DNA from 2 places in the Cytobacillus spartinae genome. Region 1 is predicted to be linked to the other one. Evidence: a T-box and tRNA genes for the amino acid it is inferred to sense, from the RefSeq annotation. Region 1 holds a T-box; the other holds one or more tRNA genes.
What was found. The T-box of region 1 lies ahead of metG (methionine--tRNA ligase). A T-box ahead of a tRNA ligase gene usually reads a tRNA of that ligase, here a tRNA-Met.
Positions count from the first base shown of each region.

Region 2: it encodes a tRNA-Met, which carries the amino acid that the T-box ahead of metG (methionine--tRNA ligase) is inferred to sense. The anticodon was not compared.

Region 1 is NZ_JBIACK010000001.1:596,124-605,951, forward strand. It holds gene ACFYKX_RS02915 (AEC family transporter) at 49-945, shown strand; gene ACFYKX_RS02920 (DMT family transporter) at 1,043-1,414, opposite strand; gene ACFYKX_RS02925 (DUF4181 domain-containing protein) at 1,451-1,819, opposite strand; gene ACFYKX_RS02930 (aminoacyl-tRNA hydrolase) at 1,889-2,248, opposite strand; gene ACFYKX_RS02935 (CBO0543 family protein) at 2,442-2,957, shown strand; gene ACFYKX_RS02940 (cell wall hydrolase) at 3,159-3,731, shown strand; gene ACFYKX_RS02945 (serine/threonine protein kinase) at 3,838-4,491, opposite strand; gene ACFYKX_RS02950 (hypothetical protein) at 4,983-5,228, opposite strand; T-box leader at 5,456-5,716, shown strand; gene metG (methionine--tRNA ligase) at 5,864-7,480, shown strand; gene ACFYKX_RS02960 (FUSC family protein) at 7,535-8,569, opposite strand; gene ACFYKX_RS02965 (DUF421 domain-containing protein) at 8,688-9,290, opposite strand; gene ACFYKX_RS02970 (hypothetical protein) at 9,478-9,780, opposite strand.
Region 2 is NZ_JBIACK010000023.1:23,721-33,548, forward strand. It holds gene ACFYKX_RS26060 (putative polysaccharide biosynthesis protein) at 1-616, shown strand, start outside; gene ACFYKX_RS26065 (bifunctional methyltransferase/pyrophosphohydrolase YabN) at 624-2,084, shown strand; gene ACFYKX_RS26070 (RNA-binding S4 domain-containing protein) at 2,135-2,404, shown strand; gene yabP (sporulation protein YabP) at 2,508-2,810, shown strand; gene yabQ (spore cortex biosynthesis protein YabQ) at 2,807-3,439, shown strand; gene ACFYKX_RS26085 (FtsB family cell division protein) at 3,456-3,860, shown strand; gene ACFYKX_RS26090 (S1 domain-containing RNA-binding protein) at 4,061-4,534, shown strand; tRNA gene ACFYKX_RS26095 (tRNA-Glu) at 4,667-4,738, opposite strand; tRNA gene ACFYKX_RS26100 (tRNA-Met) at 4,942-5,015, opposite strand; gene spoIIE (stage II sporulation protein E) at 5,324-7,801, shown strand; gene ACFYKX_RS26110 (vWA domain-containing protein) at 7,889-8,626, shown strand; gene ACFYKX_RS26115 (protein kinase domain-containing protein) at 8,595-9,584, shown strand.

The sequences.
Region 1 (9,828 bases):
TGAAAGAGTAAGTCTTTTTATTTTAATACCATAATGAGGAATCCCAAAATGTCAGTCATTTTCGAAGTCATCTTGCCAACGTTTTTTATCTTTTTAATCGGTTTTATTGTTCAAAAGTGGAAGAAAATGAATATTGTATCAGTCTCTACCGTCGCTGTTTATATTCTCTCTCCGATGTTAGTGTTTCGAACCTTCTATACGGTAACTCTGGATCAACAATATTTGTACATGACTCTCTTTGCTTTCTTGTTATTAGGAGCACTTATTTTAGTGAACAAAATATATTCTAAACTCCTCCGCTATCCTCAGGATGTAGAGAGTGCTCTCATTCTCTCTACGGCTTTTATGAATGCAGGGAATTACGGGGCACCAATCGTATTATTCGCCTTTGGAGATGCAGGCTTTGCCTATGCCGTTTCTTTTCTAGTTTTGCAATCATTGATTATGAACTTTTTTGGTGTTTATTATGCTGCTCGTGGAAGACAAGGAATGAAGCCTGCAATCGGGGCTGTTTTTAAAATGCCGATAACCTACACCTTAGTAATAGGAATCTTGTTTAACGTTCTGAAGATTCCAGTTCCAAATGGGGCTTACGCGGCCATTGACCTTGTTGCAGACGCAGCTATTCCTGTAGCTATGATCATTCTAGGCATGCAGTTGGCTGAACTAAAATTAGGCCGTTATTTTGAAAAAGGAAAAGTATTATATGGAGTAATCGTTCGTATGGTCATATCTCCATTACTGACAATCATCATCATGATGTTATTTCCCTTTGATCCTTTATTGAAAAAAGTATTAATTGTTTCAACTGCCATGCCTACAGCTGTAACGACAACGATGTATGCACTTCAATTCAACACTCTACCGATGCTAGTCTCTAGCATTACGTTTGTAACAACGGTATTAAGTATATTTACCATAACCATTCTATTGTTATTGCTATAGTAATTCTTCTAGATATTAAAATGGGCCAACTAAGGACTGGAAAACTCGTATCTAACAATACGAATTTTCAGTCCTCTTAGGCCCCCATTTTCAATGATTATGCATGATTTTCCTCTACTTTAATCTCTTGCTTTTCAATAGCTCCGTGTCCAGGAGCCTTTAAATTTAACAACACAACTCCAATGATGATTAAAATAATTCCAGCAACACTAGTTCCGCTGATTTTTTCTTTCCAGATTAATACACCAATTACAGCTGTTGCAGCTGTTCCAATCCCAGACCAAATGGCGTATGCAATACTTAAAGGGATGACCTTTAGCGATAAGGATAGTGAAAAAAAGGCGATACCGAAGCCACCGATTACACCGAGACTGGGGAGAAGTTTAGTGAAACCATTAGACGCTTTTAACATAGATGTACCAAATAACTCTGCAACAATTGCAATTGCTAAGAATAAGTATGCGATCACGATCATTCTCCTTCTATAGAACAGCTCAATTATGCTTTAAGACATTAGTAAGTAGACGAATGGAAACAGAACAACCATTGTAATTAAGGCCATAATACTAAGGATAAATTCTCTTGTTTCTCTTTGAAACTTCCACTCCATATAGGACCTTATAGAATAAGTTAAGATAAAGAAACCAGGTATCCAATAAGGATAAACAGTTGGGTAAGAATCAATGACGAAAAATCCACTTACAAAAAACAGTATAATCGCGGTTATTTCTATTCTTTTATGAAGTTTGTTAACATGCTTATAAATAAACTTAGTTCTTCGTTTAATATTGAACCGTTTGATTAATAGCTTTTCAATGACATAACTAATTACGAAAACGGCACCTAAAAAGAGTAAAACTTCATAAAGCTCCAATCTACTTCCCCCTATTCTACCTAATTTCTTTTCTTTCTTCTACAAAAAAAGAAAATCCAGCGTACCAATTTAGTACACTGAATATTGCTCAACAAATCGTTTGCTTAATAGTTTTGGCATAGGTGGTAAAACCACCACTGTGAGCGAGCCCTCTGGAATTTCCGTTTTTCCCGCATCCCTTATAGAATAAAACCCACTTTCTTTTAATACTTCTAAATCTTTTTGAGTCCCTCGAAGGACAACTTTTTTCATTCCCGTTTTATACCAATCAACAAAGTAGTGAAAATAATCTGGAAATCTTGAACCGTTTGAACTAACCATGTCTAATGTACACAGTGTAGCTCCATGCGCCACCTGTGCTGCTACTTTACCTACCGACATATTAAGGTCTTTGTTCACAACATAATACTGTATAATTTCATCGTTCATGTCGTAGATCATCCTTTTTGAAAGTTGTTTTCATAAAGTATATTGCTTTATCATGACTGATATGATTGATGCAAAGCTTTTAGCTAACAAATAGCCATCACTTCTTAGAGATTATCACTTAGAAATGATTACTAAGTCCAATCTTTGTATAAAATAAACATGATGAAATTAACTATATAAAGGATTGATATGGGTGCATGTTGCTCTTTCTATATTTGTAATATTTGCCGTATGGCGATGGGGAGATTGGAGAAATTGGCAAAAATATCATACAACTATGCTTTATTTTGCTTTAGGAAACCTAACTTACAACTTTCTTACAGCAAGTTATTTTCTTTGGAGATTTAATTCAGACTTCCTAAGCAATCATACCTTAACAGAAATGTTGTATACATTTATTGTTTTTCCTGGTACGGCGCTCTTGTTTCTTTCAAATTATCCAACCACAAAGAAAGAACAACTGAAACATTATATAAGATGGGTAGCCATTTACGTATTAGTTGAGCTTGTCTTTATTTTTACAAACCACATCCATTATAATTACGGGTGGCATTTAGGCTGGTCGGCGGCATTTGATGTAATTATGTTTCCTATCCTTTATTTATTTTATAAAAAGCCTATTATTGCTTATCTTATTTCTATTCCTATTGCAGTTTTCTTCTTATGGTGGTTTAAAGTTCCGGTTCATCTTCCAGTGGAACAACGTTAAAGTGAACGGGCGTGTGTAACGCTCGTTTTTTTCTGTACTCCTATAAAATAAAACAACGAATCACTTAAATCAGTTTCCTTAATTATCCAATAAACCCCACTAGTAGTCAAAGATATTTTCCCCTTTTGGTAAATTTTCGCCAATGAATCTATCAAAATATCATGTTACGGTTAATAGGACTTATCAAGGAGGTATAGAAGGATGAAAAAACTAATATCCCTCGTGACATTTTTCGTACTAATTTTAAGTGCAAATACTAGTACGTTAGCAGCTAGTTCACACACTGTAACTAAAGGTGAGACTTATTGGAAAATTGCTTTAAAACATGGGGTTCCATACAAGCAGATCATGAGAGCTAATAACACAACAAGCGGATCTTTGTGGGTTGGCCAACGCATTACCATTCCAGCATCCTCGGTGTCAGCAGCTGAAAAGGATCTATTAGCTAGATTAGTAGAGGCTGAGGCGAAAGGTGAGCCTTATGCTGGTAAAGTGGCCGTAGCAACAGTTGTTCTAAACCGTGTAGATAGCAACATTTTCCCTAATACCGTTAGAGGTGTAATCTATGAAGCGCAGCAATTTACACCAGTTAGCAATGGTCAAATTAATAAACCTGCAAGTTTAGAGTCAAAACGTGCTGTTAACGAAGCCTTAGCTTTCCGTGGTTTAGGAAAAGGTTCTTTATATTTCTTTAATCCCGCTAAAACTTCTAACAAATGGTTACGCTCAAAGCCAGTTACAGTTGTAATTGGAAATCACGTTTTTGCAAAGTAGACACTCCAGATGGGGTGTTTATTTTATTTGTAATGGAGCATAAATTTCTCCATAATAAAATCGTTTAAAGTCTCTCCAACGATGATTTCCCCGTGTTTTTAGATCTTTACTCCTTAATTTTAAATAACTTAACCATTTTTTCCGTAAATTCACGATAGTCAAATTTAGCTGAATGAATGTTATACCACTTTCGAACGCTTTCGACCATCCAAATGGGGATCGCTTTTCCATCTATTAGATGATAATAATCTTTATATCCTCTCTTAAGGTATGCCCACCTTCCGTCATCTCCTTCTTTCATATATTCGGACACATCTATGAGCTTTGCTCTACCTTCGTTCATAATCACATTCTTTAGATGGATGTCCCTTGGGTTCATTCCTTTAGAGTAAATTTCCTTCCTAGCTTGCTCCACATCTTCGATAACCTGCGGTGGAATATGTATTCCTTTTACAACAGCATCATATAGCGTGATGCCTTCCTCATAGCTCAATACAATAAAATTGTGCCCTTGTCCATAACAGCTAGGAAAAAACGATGACTCCCCTATTCGTTCATATACGTTAAGCTCCATATCCTTTTTAAATAATTTGTCTGTTGCAAACACTTTAAAAGCATATTGCGGTATTTCATACGATCTAAATACAGCTGCGTCTGTTCCAATTCCAACACAGTACAGCTTATCAAGATTACCTTCAATGATAACAGGCTCGTTATTTTTGTTTGATGTTACTGTAATTTGACTGATAGGTTCCATCATTTTATGCCACATATATATCATACCCCGACTTTGTTTTTTATCTTCAATCTAAACTGTTTAACAACCCAAGATTTAAAATAAATGCAGTGGTTTGAAGCAAAACCACCGCTAAGTTACATGTCTATTACTAATCATATTAATTTTGTTTAGTAAATACGTCAAAATTCTTGTTTTTACCTATGTTAGATTGTTGGGTCCTGAGGTAGCGATTAGAACCTTAAAGAATTGGTGACTCTTTGTAATTCATGTGACAACCTCTCCTAGTTGCTTTAGCCGCTCTTTATTTTCTCCGATTAGGAATATAAACAAGAACTAGTTGTCCAATTTGTAAGATTAGAATCTATTCTTGAAGACCATTTTCTTGAGCCCCAGGGTCGGCACTTCCGTGACCTGGGTCAATATAGATTTTTTTATAAAAATCACCTCACCCTATTGTATGTGAGGGTCCGTATGGTGAAAGTACACTTACCACTATTCTATTATTATGGCGGTTATCTTCGCCTTCGAACAAATAAAAATAAGATAAATGTAAAAAACAAACTTGCCGAGGTTAAAAAAATAAAACCAAGGAATACCCAACTACCCATATAAGAGATGAACAGCATATGAACGATGATAAATACAAGGGTAATTATAAATGGATATACAATAAATTTGTTTTTCTTAGATTTATCCAAGATAAAAAATGATGCAACTAATAAAAACAGAACAGGAATTCCGTACAACAAAAACTTCATTTAAATTTCTCCCTTTTAATTATTCCTCCTCTTCTAATGTCTGATGTAATATTATATTCATAAAATGCCTGTTGTTATATAGGCATTTATTTGTTTTGAAGCCTAAATGGGTTGAATCTTTATCTTGATAATCCTCCCTATCACCAGACCGATATGATTTTAGTGGTCATTGGAAAAATTTCTCTTGATTATTTCCTTTACGTTTGCAATAATGATAAAAATTAAAATGAAATGCAATGATGGGAAGAGTAAGTTATTTGTAGCCTTTTACAGAGAGCTCCGGTTGGTGAAAAGGAGTAAAGACGAAGATAACTGAACATGGCCCCTGAGCATCACACTGAATCCAAATGGTAGTAGGTAGTGACGAGATTTGACACTCGTTATCAATGTCAGAGTATAAGAACATATCTGTTCCGTACTTATGGAGGCTAATAGTGTGAGCTATTAGTGAATAAAGGTGGTATCACGAGGCTAAGCTCGTCCTTTGACAATAGTCAGGGGGCGGGCTTTTTTGTTGTGTTGGCAACTTTTATACATCATTTATTAATTAGTGATTATCTACAAAGATTCAAACAAATACATTTTTCACTAAAGTTCCCTATAAGTACGTAACCAATTTTAAGGAGGAATAAATCATGTCAATCTTTATTGGTGGGGCCTGGCCCTACGCAAACGGTTCCCTTCATTTAGGGCATGTGGCAAGTCTGTTACCTGGTGATATTATAGCAAGGTATTATCGGTTAAAGGGTAAAAATGTGTTGTATGTTTCAGGAAGTGATTGTAATGGTACCCCTATTGCTGTAAGGGCAAAAAGTGAAGGTGTATCAACTAATGAAATCGCTACGCGGTATCATGAAGAGTTTGTTGAGTGCTTCAATAAATTAGGCTTTACCTATGATTTCTACACAAGAACAGACGATCCTTTTCATCATGAAGAGGTTCAAGAAATTTTCAAGAGGCTTATACAAAGCGGCCTCATTTATAAAAAGAACATTGATCAGTCTTACTGTGAGTTTGATTCACTATTTTTGCCTGATCGGTATGTTGAAGGAACCTGCCCAAATTGTTTGAATCCAGCACGCGGAGATCAGTGTGATTATTGTTCTAGCTTGTTGGATCCTTTGGACTTATTGAACAAGAAATGTAAACTATGTGGAGGTGAGCCGATTGTCAAAAAGACAGAACACTTGTACTTTGCTTTGTCCAAACTTCAAAACCCTCTTGAGAAGTTTTTTCAAGAAAGTAAATACAATTGGAAAGAAAACGCGGTTCATCTTACCGATCGATATTTAAAGGAAGGGTTAAAAGACCGCGCCGCTTCGCGCGACTTAGAAAATGGAGTTTCTGTTCCCATTGAAGGCTTTCAACAAAAGAAGATTTATGTATGGATTGAGGCTGTTTCCGGCTACTTAACAGCTAGTAAAAAGTGGTCAATAGATTATAATCAACCGTGGGACGATTTTTGGAGTGAAGATGCTAAATCATACTATGTACACGGGAAAGACAATATCCCCTTCCACACTCTTATATGGCCTTCTATTCTTATAGGACTTAAAGATTTAAAGCTCCCAGAATGTATCATCTCTAGTGAGTATTTGACGGTTGAAAAAAAGAAGCTTTCAACTAGTAGAAATTGGGCTGTGTGGGTTCCAGAGATATTAGAGTCGTATCACCCGGATTCCATTCGATATTTTTTAACGATCAATGCCCCTGACAAACGTGACGCTGATTTCTCTTGGAGGGAGTTTATCTATAGTCATAATAGCGAACTATTAGGAGCTTTCGGGAACTTTGTGAACCGGACTTTAAAATTTATTGAGAAGTACTATGATCATATCATTCCTTCTGCACTAGCTGATCAAACTATAGTTACTGAGATTTACCATTTATACGAGAAAACAGGAAATCTTATCGAAAAAGGAGATGGTAAGGCTGCTTTAGAGAGCATATTTGATTTTATCAGGAAAGCTAATAAGTATTTTGATGAAAGAAAACCATGGATTCAAATAAAAGAAAACCAAGCAGAATGTTCAGCAACACTGTATACATGCGCGGTGATCGTTGCAAACCTCTCAAACTTGTTAGAACCATTCCTACCTTTTACATGTCAGGATATTCGAAAATTTCTAGGTGTTACTGAACCGTCTTGGAGCTATATAAGTCCTACAGGAGCATTGGAAGGCATTACACCATTGTTTGAAAGAATTGATATTGAAAACATTGAATTAGAGCGAAATAAACTAGGTAAGTAGCAGCCCTAAAAGAAAGAAGCATTACCTTTACTAAGTAGGTAATGCTCTTACTTTTTATTCCTTAATTGTTGATTTTAAATATTGTTCAATTAATCTATTTAATCGCTGAAGGTGGAAAGCGTACTCGAATATCGCTGATCCAATCACTACTAACCTTAGTTTTTCTTTCGGATTATTTCGGTAGTGATCCATGATATTTTCTAGGAACTCTCCGCTTTCTGTTAGAACTTCATCTTCGACCCGATGTTCCTCTAACTTCACTTTTCCCTCATATTTTAATAAAAAATACTCATGACACTTGATTAATTGCTCTAATTGCTGGTCAAATAGTAAATTTTCTTCTTCACTCGTATGACTTTGAAAATAGTGTTCATCGATCACTTGAAGAAGCTCTTCCCCTTGCTGAAGCGATTTTAGCATTTGTTTAAAAACAACAATTTCCCGTGCATCTAATGGGTTTAGCTTTGACATTTTAGCTCGTTCTTCATCAAATACTTTAAATAAGTCTTCAAGCTTTTTTATATCTGATTCTAGTTTTTTGGAATGCTGTTGAAAAGATTTCTCGGTCATTTCATTTGAAATAGCTGTCCGGATTAACAAGGACATATTTTGAAAAACAGATTTACTCTGTTCGATATAATTTTTCTTATATTTTGGTGGCAACACTAGTATATTTATTAAAAATGCAGAGGCAATCCCAATTAGAATAATTCCAAAACGATTAGCCGCAAATAATACATCCCCTTCTCCAGGCGCACTCATAATAGCAAGTACTGTAACGACCGTTAATGATATCGTATTTTCCATTTTTAATTTTAAGCTAATAGAGATGACTACGATAATAACCAATCCAATAATGATAGGATCATTGCCTATATAGTAAATCGTGAAAAGAGCAAAAAGTGCTCCAATCGTATTGGTAATGATCTGGTCAATGATATGTCTCCATGATTTGTATATGGAAGGCTGCACAGCGAATATAGCTGCAACACCTGCAAATAACGCTGGTTCTAACTTAAAGAAATAACATATGTATAAGGCCATTGTAACAGCCAGTCCTGTTTTAAAGACTCGTGGACCTAATGTCAAAAATACCCAATCCTCCATTCACAACACAAAAAAGAATTCATATCCAATTTATCATATTTTGTTGGTTACTAAAACCATTACGTTGTTGGAAAGCAAAAAACACACTGTAGAGTGTGTTCTATTGAGTAGGGTCTTTATATTGAACCTTTTTTACTTGTTTGAATAAATTGTCATCCGAATCCTTCGGTGATGGGGGATTAAAGGTCAAGGGACAATTTAGTTTTGTACTGATCACATTTAGAGCATACTTTATGTCTTCTAGATCTTTTTTGGTAGCATAGGTTTCGTTTGGAAATAATTCTACACCAATCTCCCCACTAACTTCTAATGAAGCAGATTTGACGGATTTAATATCATTTATCTTTTTAATTCTCAACCTCATCTTAAGTTCATCTTCCGGAATCCTTGCTTTTCGAAGATTTTTTTCAATAACCCTACCTTCTTCGATGAGCAATAATGGCTCGCCCATAATCCACTTTTTCGTTTTTGGAATCAGGATTTGTAGATAAGAAACAAAAATCAAACCTAGAATAATTAAGCTGCCGTTATATACACTTTCCCATGAGTTTTCTTCTTTAAGAGGGTGAACCAATACAGTTCCTATTCCAATCATAAGTACTACTTCACTTGGTGTAGTTTGTGAGATGGCACGCTTTCCACCTACTCTTAAAAGAATGATTGCTGCTGTTATGTAAACGACTGCTTGCAGCCAGTGGGGCATATGTACACCTCCTCCGAACAATGTTTAACAATAGTGTTTTAGAGAAATATATGATTCATTAGCCCGTTCATAATGAAGTAGACGATCCAAAACGGAACTGAAGGTTTTCTAAATAGGGTTGGTGAGCATGCAACCGAAATAATCATACTTAACTTTATGATATCCCGGGCTTTCATAGTTTCACCTTCTAATGATGAATTTGTCTTTCGGTTCTTTGAGAATATTCATGTAGGCACCTCGACGAAGGGTTTTGATGGTCATCAATCCCATCTAATAAGTAAATAGACCCCTCTTTAAAAACAGCTATTTCCTCTAGTAAAGGTGGGTAAGGTGAATGCTTTACATGATTTAGAAGATTTCTCTTTACATCTTCATGATCCATACTTTCACAAAGCTTCAGCCAATTAGAGACAGCTTCACTCTTCATCACCCAATACGAATAGACGATTTCAATTAAGGTTAGCAGATCAAAGGCTTCCTTTTTTGTCATTTCTCCTCCTAAACCCAATTCCATTTTAATGTTGCCCATTATTCTTCC
Region 2 (9,828 bases), on a different contig from region 1:
CATTATGATTGGTGTAGGCGCAACGGTAGGTCTACTTGCTATCATAAAACCTACCAATATCATGCTATTCAAAAATACGAATGGGAATGAAGTATTATCATTATTATGTTTTATCATCGTACTTAGTTCAATCATCATTACAGTTACTGCTGTTCTACAAGGATTAGGAAACACTCTTTTTCCAGCGATTGTGATTTTATTTGGATTTGGGATAAAATATATTCTAAATATCATTTTAGTTCCTAATTTTTCTACTTTAGGAGCGGCGCTAGCATCCATTGTCTCTTTACTATTCATTTTAGCGGTTATATATATGAAGTTGAGAGCAATCGTGCGTAAAAGAATTGTACATATAAAATTTCTCTTAATCGTTTTAGCTGCTTCTATAACCATGTTCATAGGGGTAAAAGGTTTCCTGTTTACGACCAATATGATCTTTCATCTAGGTAATGATAGGATCCTGGCCTCCTTACAAGCTGTGAGTGCGGTAATAATTGGAGGATTCATCTATCTGTTTATGATGATAAAAAGTAATGTTTTTAAAGAAGAAGAATTAGTTCTACTCCCATTCGGAAGTAAACTTATGATGTTATTACCAAGAAAAAATAGGAGATGAAAGCTGTTTGAATAAAATTGTTGTAGTGGGCCTAGGAGCAGGAGATATAAACCAGCTACCATTAGGGATTTACCGCTTATTAAAACAGTCAAAAGATATATTTCTTCGTACAAAGGAACATCCAGTTGTAAAAGAACTGGAAAATGAAGGGCTAACTTTCACATCGTTTGATGATATTTACGAAAAACATGAAACATTTGAAGCTGTATACAATGAAATATGTGAACGTCTATTTAGTCTTGCTCAAGGAAAGCCCATTGTCTACGGAGTTCCAGGTCATCCGTTAGTGGCTGAAAGAACGGTACAAATATTAATAGATCAATCTTCAGAAAAAAATATTGAGCTTGAAATTAATGGAGGGCAAAGTTTCTTAGACCCTTTATTTCAGTCTTTAAGAATTGATCCAATTGAGGGGTTTCAGTTACTCGATGCAACTTCATTAAAACGAGATGAAATACAAATCCGCCAGCATATGATCATCGGTCAGCTATATGATACGTTCATGGCTTCTGAAGTGAAATTAACTCTAATGGAAAAGCTCCCTTTTGATTATGAAGTATATATTGTTACGGCAGCAGGAAGTAGTCTGGAAGAGATTCGCAAAGTTCAACTATATGAGCTAGATAGAGAAGTTAAGCTAAACAATCTAACATCATTGTATGTTCCTCCAGTATCGGAAGAGTCTCTGCTCCTAAAGGATTTCTCAAAGCTAAGAGGCATTATTGCTGAACTCCGCGGACCAAATGGATGTCCATGGGACTTAAAGCAAACCCATCAATCCTTGAAAAAATACCTAATAGAAGAGGCTTATGAATTAATTGAGGCGATTGATTCAGAAGATATTGATCACATGATCGAAGAACTTGGCGATGTTCTTCTTCAAGTTGTGCTTCATGCGCAAATTGGCGAAGATGATGGGTATTTTACGATAGATGAGGTTATAGAATCGTTATCTAAAAAGATGATTAGGAGACATCCTCATGTTTTTGGGGATGTCCAAGCAGATACAGAAGAGACGGTCTTGAGAAATTGGCAAGAGATTAAGAAAGAAGAAAAAGGTGCGGAAGCTGAGTCACTTTTAGACGATGTCGGAACGCATTTACCTAATTTGATGAGAGCATATGAACTTCAAAAAAAGGCTGGAAAAGTAGGCTTTGATTGGGACCATGTAAATCAAGCATGGGAAAAAGTGAAGGAAGAAATAGTGGAATTTGAAGATGAAATGAAAACTTCCGAACAAAATGAAAACCTGCAGAAAGAATTTGGTGATGTTCTATTTGCGTTGGTGAATGTGGCTCGGTTCTATGATTTTAATCCGGAAGAAGCATTATTCAGTACAAACCAGAAGTTTATCCGTAGATTTTCATTTATTGAGGAACAAGTACAAGAGAGTGGTAAGAAGTTTGAAGAATTTAGCTTAGAAGAATTAGATCAACTTTGGAATCAAGCAAAAGATAAAGGACTTTAAATAGATAGTGAAGTCTTTGTGATCAAACATTTTTCAGGGAGATGAAAATTATGCGTTTAGATAAATTCTTAAAGGTATCCAGATTAATAAAAAGAAGAACGCTGGCAAAAGAAGTTAGCGATCAAGGAAGAATTTCCATAAATGGTCTTCAAGCGAAGGCAGGCTCGATTGTTAAAGTGGGGGATGAGCTGTCGATTCGTTTTGGGCAGAAATTAGTAACGGTAAGAGTGGATCAAATTCAGGAAACTTCACGTAAAGAAGAAGCAGCTGAAATGTACACCATTATAAAAGAGGAAAAGGTAAATCAAGAAGTAGAGTAAAGGTACACATGTCCAAAATGTAAGAGATGGCTTGTTCTATTATCAGCCCCTTTAACATACACATGTACAAAAGGTTGTACTATGTGATTGTGAGGGATGAATAATGAGTCAATATTATGAGACGAATGTTTCAAAAGGGACAGTACAAGAGCACGATGTGATTATGCGGGGAAGAAAGCTATTAGATATTACAGGGGTTAAGCAGGTTGAAAGCTTTGATAATGAAGAATTTCTACTTGAGACCGTCATGGGCTTCCTAGCTATTAAAGGGCAGAATCTACAGATGAAAAATCTAGATGTCGATAAAGGGATTGTGTCGATAAAAGGAAAAGTATTTGAACTGGTGTACTTAGATGAACATCAAGGGGAAAAAGCTAAAGGTTTCTTTAGCAAGTTGTTCCGATGACGCTGTCTACACAATTTCTTACTATGATTGCGATGATTGGTATGGGAAGTTACTTTGGTGCTTCCCTCGATACGTATAATCGCTTTTTAAAACGTTCAGAAAGAAAAAGCTGGATTGTTTTTTGTAATGACATTTTATTTTGGTTATTACAAGGTCTTTCGATTTTCTATACTCTCTTTGTCGTGAATCAAGGTGAGCTCAGGTTTTATATATTTGTAGCTCTTCTATGTGGATTTGCTGCCTACCAAGCTCTTTTTAAGCAGGTTTACCTACGATTATTAGAGATTGTCATTTCAATGATAATCTCTATTTATCAGTTTTTAGTGAAAGTGTTTATGGTACTTATATATAGACCGGTACAATCATTACTTTTTGCTCTATTATCGATTATAATAATGCTAGGCAAGGGTCTTTTGGCACTTGTTTCACTGCTCTTTAAGGTCTTATTATTTATAACGAAAGTACTATTTAGTCCGATTAAGTGGATTTTCCTATTAATTTGGAAATTATTGCCGAAATATATTAAAAATTACGTCGAGAAGTTATATAATAAATTAGCAGGATATTATAACAAAATAAAGAATACCTTTAATACATGGTTTTTAAAGTGGAAGAACAAGAATAAATAAGGAGGGAAAGCGATTAATGAGTGCCATAAAGAAGCGCAACGTTGCAAAAATCGAAACTAGCTATACGAAACAACATGAGATATCTGAAGCTAATCTATCTAGAAAAAGAACGCTACTTTTTCGAAGACTAGCTGTTTTTCTGATCTTTGCTGCTGTTTCAACTTACTTTATTATTAATACACTCATTTCGCAGGCCTCGACTCTTGATGAAATGAATGCGGAGAAAAAGAAACTTCACGAAGAGCTTGGTGCCCTTAAGAAGGAAGAAACCATTCTTCAAGAAGAGATCGTCAAATTAAACGATGATGACTATATTGCGAAGTATGCAAGGTCAGAATACTTTCTATCTGATAAGAATGAAATCATCTTTAATTTGCCAGATGAAAAAAAGGAAAAATCATCCGACAAGTCATCGTATTGACACGCTTTTTTTCATTTCTGTATAATATAGAGTAAATGAATGAATTTCACAGGCATTCAATTTTTGAAAAGTGAAGCTTTTATAATGAACACTATGTTCTTTTTGAATTATATTTTTTTTAGTAATGTTTACTGTTCAAAGCCATGTGGAATATATTCAAGTATGATTCTTTTAAATTTTTAAGGAGGAAAAATCTTTTTATGTCAATCGAAGTAGGCAGCAAGTTACAAGGTAAGGTAACAGGCATCACTAATTTTGGAGCGTTTGTGGAGTTACCAGAAGGCTCAACAGGTCTTGTTCACATTAGTGAGGTCGCGGATAATTATGTTAAAGATATAAATGACCATCTTAAAGTTGGTGACGAAGTCGAGGTAAAAGTCATTAATGTTGAAAAGGATGGCAAGATTGGTTTATCCATCAAGAAAGCTGTAGATAGACCTGAAAGACCCGCTAGACCTGAAAGATCTGACAGACCAGACAGAGGACCAAGAGGTGGAGATTCTAGAGGTGGCGGTCAACGTCCACGTCAAGGTAGAGCCAACGATAACCGTGCTCCAAGAGAGAACTTTGAATCAAAAATGGCACGTTTCTTAAAAGATAGTGAAGACCGTTTATCTTCGTTAAAGCGCAACACAGAATCTAAACGAGGTGGCAGAGGCGCTAGAAGAGGTTAACTTGCTGCTGAATTATAAATAAACTTTAAAAAGTGAGTCTTTGATGACTTGCTTTTTTTTATTTGATTACATGACCGCTCTTATAAATATAAAAAAAACGACAGTTGAGTGAACAACTGTCGTTTTTTATTATGACCCATACGGGATTCGAACCCGTGTTACCGCCGTGAAAGGGCGGTGTCTTAACCGCTTGACCAATGGGCCGTGATAGGGATTAATTGGACTTTTACGTCCGAAAAACATTTGCTTGTCGGGGCTAACCAAGGCGCTCCCGCTTTTCTTTGTCCAGCTCCAGTGCCTAGACCCTCGAGACACTTCGGTCTAGAGAAAGAACTCAAAAACCGAGTTCGTTTCTCTAGCCCTCCAGTGTTTTTCGGGGCTGAACAAGGCACTTCCGCATTTCTGTATAGCGGCGGAGGGAGTCGAACCCACGACCTCACGGGTATGAACCGTACGCTCTAGCCAGCTGAGCTACGCCGCCATGTGTTAAAGCACAAATAATATATTACAAACGTTTTACTTTTAAGTCAATAACATTTTTATAGAAAATTGTCGTTTTCAGTTATTATCCTATCAAATGCATATATAGAGCCATCTTTACTGAGTTAACAAGGTTAAAGGACAAAGTTCCATCAAGCAAAAACACCTGATAATTTGTTTGCTTTTCGTGTATTAAGGTGAAATCAGTCGAACGAAATATGAATGCTTGTCCTCCATTTTGACAAACTTTTAAAATTCGCCCTCTTATAATAGTCATCAACGATATTAAAGTGGGGAGTGGAGTTTTACATGGAAAATGTAGAAAGGAATATAGGAGAACCTATCGGGGAAGTAAGCTTTAACGGATCTAAATTAGGTATTTCTAACGGTCTAAACAAATTCCAACTGAAAACGGAAACTTTCTTTGTGAAAAAAGGCTATATTCTATTAATCATAGGCTTTTTGCTAGGACGAGCTTTAATATTATCTAAATTGACTCCTTTTGCTCTACCATTTTTTGCAGCAGTTTACATGGTTAGAAGAGAAAAAGCCCCTTTGGCATTAATAGGACTTGTTGCTGGAGCAGCAACGTTGTCGGTTATAGATGCAGCTTATACATTTATTGTTACATTTTTATTCTTATTTCTCCTCCGGGTGTCAAAGAAACTCCTTCAGAGTGAAATAAGAGCTCTGCCTTTTTATGTATTTGGTACATTGTTATTAGGAAAGTTAGGGAAAAGTTATATTTTAACCAATCAAGTTTCTCTATACGATGGAATGATGGCGGGAGTAGAAGCGAGTTTAGGCTTTATTTTAACGCTTATTTTTTTACAAAGTATTCCTTTAATTTCAGTTAATAAAAGAAGACAGTCACTTAAAACGGAAGAAATTGTTTGTTTAATCATCATGCTCGCATCCATTATGACAGGTACGATTGGTTGGTCTGTCTATGACTTATCGGTTGAGCATATCATGTCGAGATATTTGGTTTTAGTATTTGCATTTGTAGCAGGAGCTACGGTCGGGTCAACCGTTGGTGTTGTAACAGGACTTATCTTTAGTCTTGCCAATGTATCAAGTTTCTACCATATGAGTTTGTTAGCGTTTTCAGGATTATTGGGTGGTTTATTAAAAGAAGGGAAGAAAATTGGCGTTGCAATCGGCTTATTTATTGCAACACTCTTAATTGGAATGTATGGCGAAGGAAGCGGAAACCTTCTTAATACTTTTTTAGAAACTGCAGCAGCAGTTGTTTTATTCCTACTTACCCCACAAGCCCTAACTTCTAAACTTGCAAAATATATACCTGGTACACCTGAATATACAGCTGAACAACAGCAATATATGAGAAAAATGCGCGATGTGACGGCTCAAAGGGTTGAGCAGTTTTCATCCGTTTTTCAAGCTCTCTCTAATAGTTTTTCATCCTATGACGAACAAAATGAATGGGACGATAAAGAACGTGAGCTAGATTTCTTTTTAAGTAATGTGACTGAAAAGACCTGTCAAACTTGTTTTAAGAAAGAGCATTGTTGGACAAGGAACTTTAATACAACCTATGACTATATGAAAGATATTATGACTGAAATGGATCAAAATAATGGAGCTGTTTCCCCTAAGCTCTCAAGAGAATGGGACAAGCATTGTACAAAGTCGAAAAAAGTAATCGATGCAGTCTATCAAGAGTTATCGCTATATCAAGCAAATCAGAAGTTGAAGAAGCAAGTACAGGAAAGCAGGAAGCTTGTTGCCGATCAATTATTAGGTGTATCTACCGTAATGGGAGATTTCGCAAAAGAAATCCAAAGGGAGCGAGATAACCATCATAAGCAAGAGGAATTAATTTTAGAAGCTTTACAGGAATTTGGTATTCATATCGAGCAAGTTGAAATATATAGTTTGGAGCAAGGGAACGTTGACATCGACATGACGATTCCTTTCTGCAACGGACATGGAGAATGTGAGAAACTGATTGCTCCAATGCTCTCGGATATCCTTGGTGAAACCATCATTGTAAACTCTGAAGAATGCTCAACCTATCCGAATGGCTTTTGCCATGTGACGTTCCGTTCAGCAAAAGCGTATGCGGTTGATACGGGTGTGGCCCATGCTGCGAAAGATGGAGGATTTATTTCAGGAGATAGTTACTCAACCATTGAGTTAGGTTGTGGAAAATATGCAGTGGCTATAAGTGATGGAATGGGAAATGGAGAGAGAGCGCATATCGAAAGTAAAGAAACACTTGAACTTTTACAAAAGATTCTACAATCCGGAATCGAGGAAAAAGTAGCGATTAAATCCGTTAATTCCGTCTTGTCGTTAAGAACAACAGATGAGATCTTCTCAACATTAGACTTGGCGATGATTGATTTACAGAATGCTTCCGTCCGATTCCTAAAAATCGGCTCCACACCGAGTTTTATCAAAAGAGGAAATAAAGTCATTAAGATTCAAGCTAGTAATTTACCTATGGGAATTATACAAGAATTTGATGTGGATGTAGTGAGTGACCAGTTAAAAGCAGGTGATTTACTCATTATGATGAGTGATGGTGTATTTGAAGGACCAAAGCATGTGGAGAATTATGATTTATGGATGAAAAGAAAGATAGGAGAGCTTGCAACAGATGATCCTCAACAGGTAGCAGATTTAATTATGGAAGAGGTGATTCGATCTCGGTCAGGATTTATTGAAGACGATATGACTGTAGTGGTAACAAAGGTAAAGCACAATACACCTAGATGGTCAACAATCCCAATGCAAAAATATCGACAAAAGGCTAACTAATATATTTTGTTCAATTAAACCGCATTTATGTATAAATCCCCTCTAATCAGTCGAAAATGGTAACAACTCAAATCTGGAGGGGAGATTATGAAAACAGGTACGTTAAAACAAATTTTGCTTATTACAGATGGTTGTTCCAATCAAGGGGAAGATCCAATTGCAATGGCAGCCCTAGCTAAAGAGCAAGGGATTACCGTGAACGTAATTGGTGTGATGGAACATGATGTAATTGATGACCAAGGAATGAAAGAAATTGAAGGAATTGCTATGTCCGGTGGTGGAGTGAGTCAAGTTGTTTATGCACAACAGCTCTCCCAGACTGTTCAAATGGTGACGAGAAAAGCAATGACACAGACGTTACAAGGAGTAGTGAATAAGGAGCTTCAGCAAATTCTAGGCGGGTCGAAAACAGTTGAAGATTTACCACCTGAACAACGAGGCGAAGTGATGGAAGTGGTTGATGAATTAGGAGAAACCGTTGAGTTGGAAGTGTTGATTCTTGTCGATACAAGTGCAAGTATGAAACATAAACTTCCTACGGTGAAAGAAGCCTTACTAGACCTTTCTTTAAGCTTAAATGCTCGTACAGGTGATAATCGATTTTCTGTCTTTGTATTTCCCGGGAAAAAGAAAGATGTCGAAAAGTTATTAGATTGGACTCCGAAGTTAGAGTCACTGACAAGTATCTTTTCGAAGCTTACGACTGGTGGAATTACCCCGACAGGCCCTGCTATTCGCGAAGCACTATCGTATTTCAAGAAAAAACGTTCGTTAAGGAGTCTGCTGTCTCGTGATGATGAACAATACTTTGAAGAGTCAATTTAAAGTAAATCCAGGGACTATTATAGAAGGAAAATGGCATAAAAATCGGTATACGATTCTTAAGGAACTTGGTTTTGGGGCCAATGGAACGGTGTACTTAGCACAGTTCAGAAACCAACATGTTGCACTTAAAATGAGTGATAATGGCATGTCTGTTACTTCTGAGGTAAATGTCCTCAAATCCTTTGCAAAGGTCCAAGGGTCTACCCTCGGGCCTTCTTTAATTGATGTAGATGATTGGGAAAGAAGGCAGAAAAACATCTCTTTTTATGTAATGGAGTATATAAAAGGTCCGGACTTACTAGAATTTATTAAACAAAAAGATCAAGGGTGGATTGAAGTTTTACTACTGCAGCTCTTAAACGATTTAAATACTCTCCATGAAAAGGGTTGGGTATTTGGTGATTTGAAGCCTGAAAACTTAATCGTAACTGGGCCTCCTCCAAAGATCCGTTGTATCGATGTAGGGGGAACCACGATTCAGGGTAGAGCGATAAAGGAATTTACAGAGTTTTATGATAGAGGATACTGGGGGCTAGGCAGTCGGAAAGCAGAGCCTACCTATGATTTATTTGCTGTAGGAATGATTATTATAAATACAGCTTATCCAAAGCGTTTTAATAAAACGTCTGGTGGTATAAACCAATTAAGGCAAATGATTAGGCAAAAGAAGGAATTGCTGAAATACGAGAGTGTCCTCTTGAATGCTTTACAGGGAAAATATAATACTGCTAAAGAGATGAGAATAGACTTGTTAGAGATGATGAATACACAAACTCAAACTAGCAAAAGTACGCGCTCTCAACAACAGGTAGTAAAGAAAAGCAGTTCTCATACGACACAAGTGAATCGTCAAACCTATAAGAAAAAGAGAAAAAGAGGCAGCGCACTAGAGACCATTTTGATTGTTATGGTTATATCTTTTCTATATTTCTTATATATTTATAGTCAAGTCTTTTAGTAAGGCTGTTTTCGCATAGATTGTTGCTATTCGTATATGGGCTCTAGCACGGATAAAAGCTGTTTCGTGTCTCTTTTCTCTCATATAAAGAAAACAGCACCAAAGTCTGTTCAAAAGCAGTTTAAAGTATTTAAATAGCAACAAAGTTATGAAAAGAGCCCCTAGTTAGGACTTGTAAAGTTGAATGGCTTCTTCGAGGAATACTCGATGCATAAAGAAAGTGCAAGAGTAGTTTTCAAGGTAT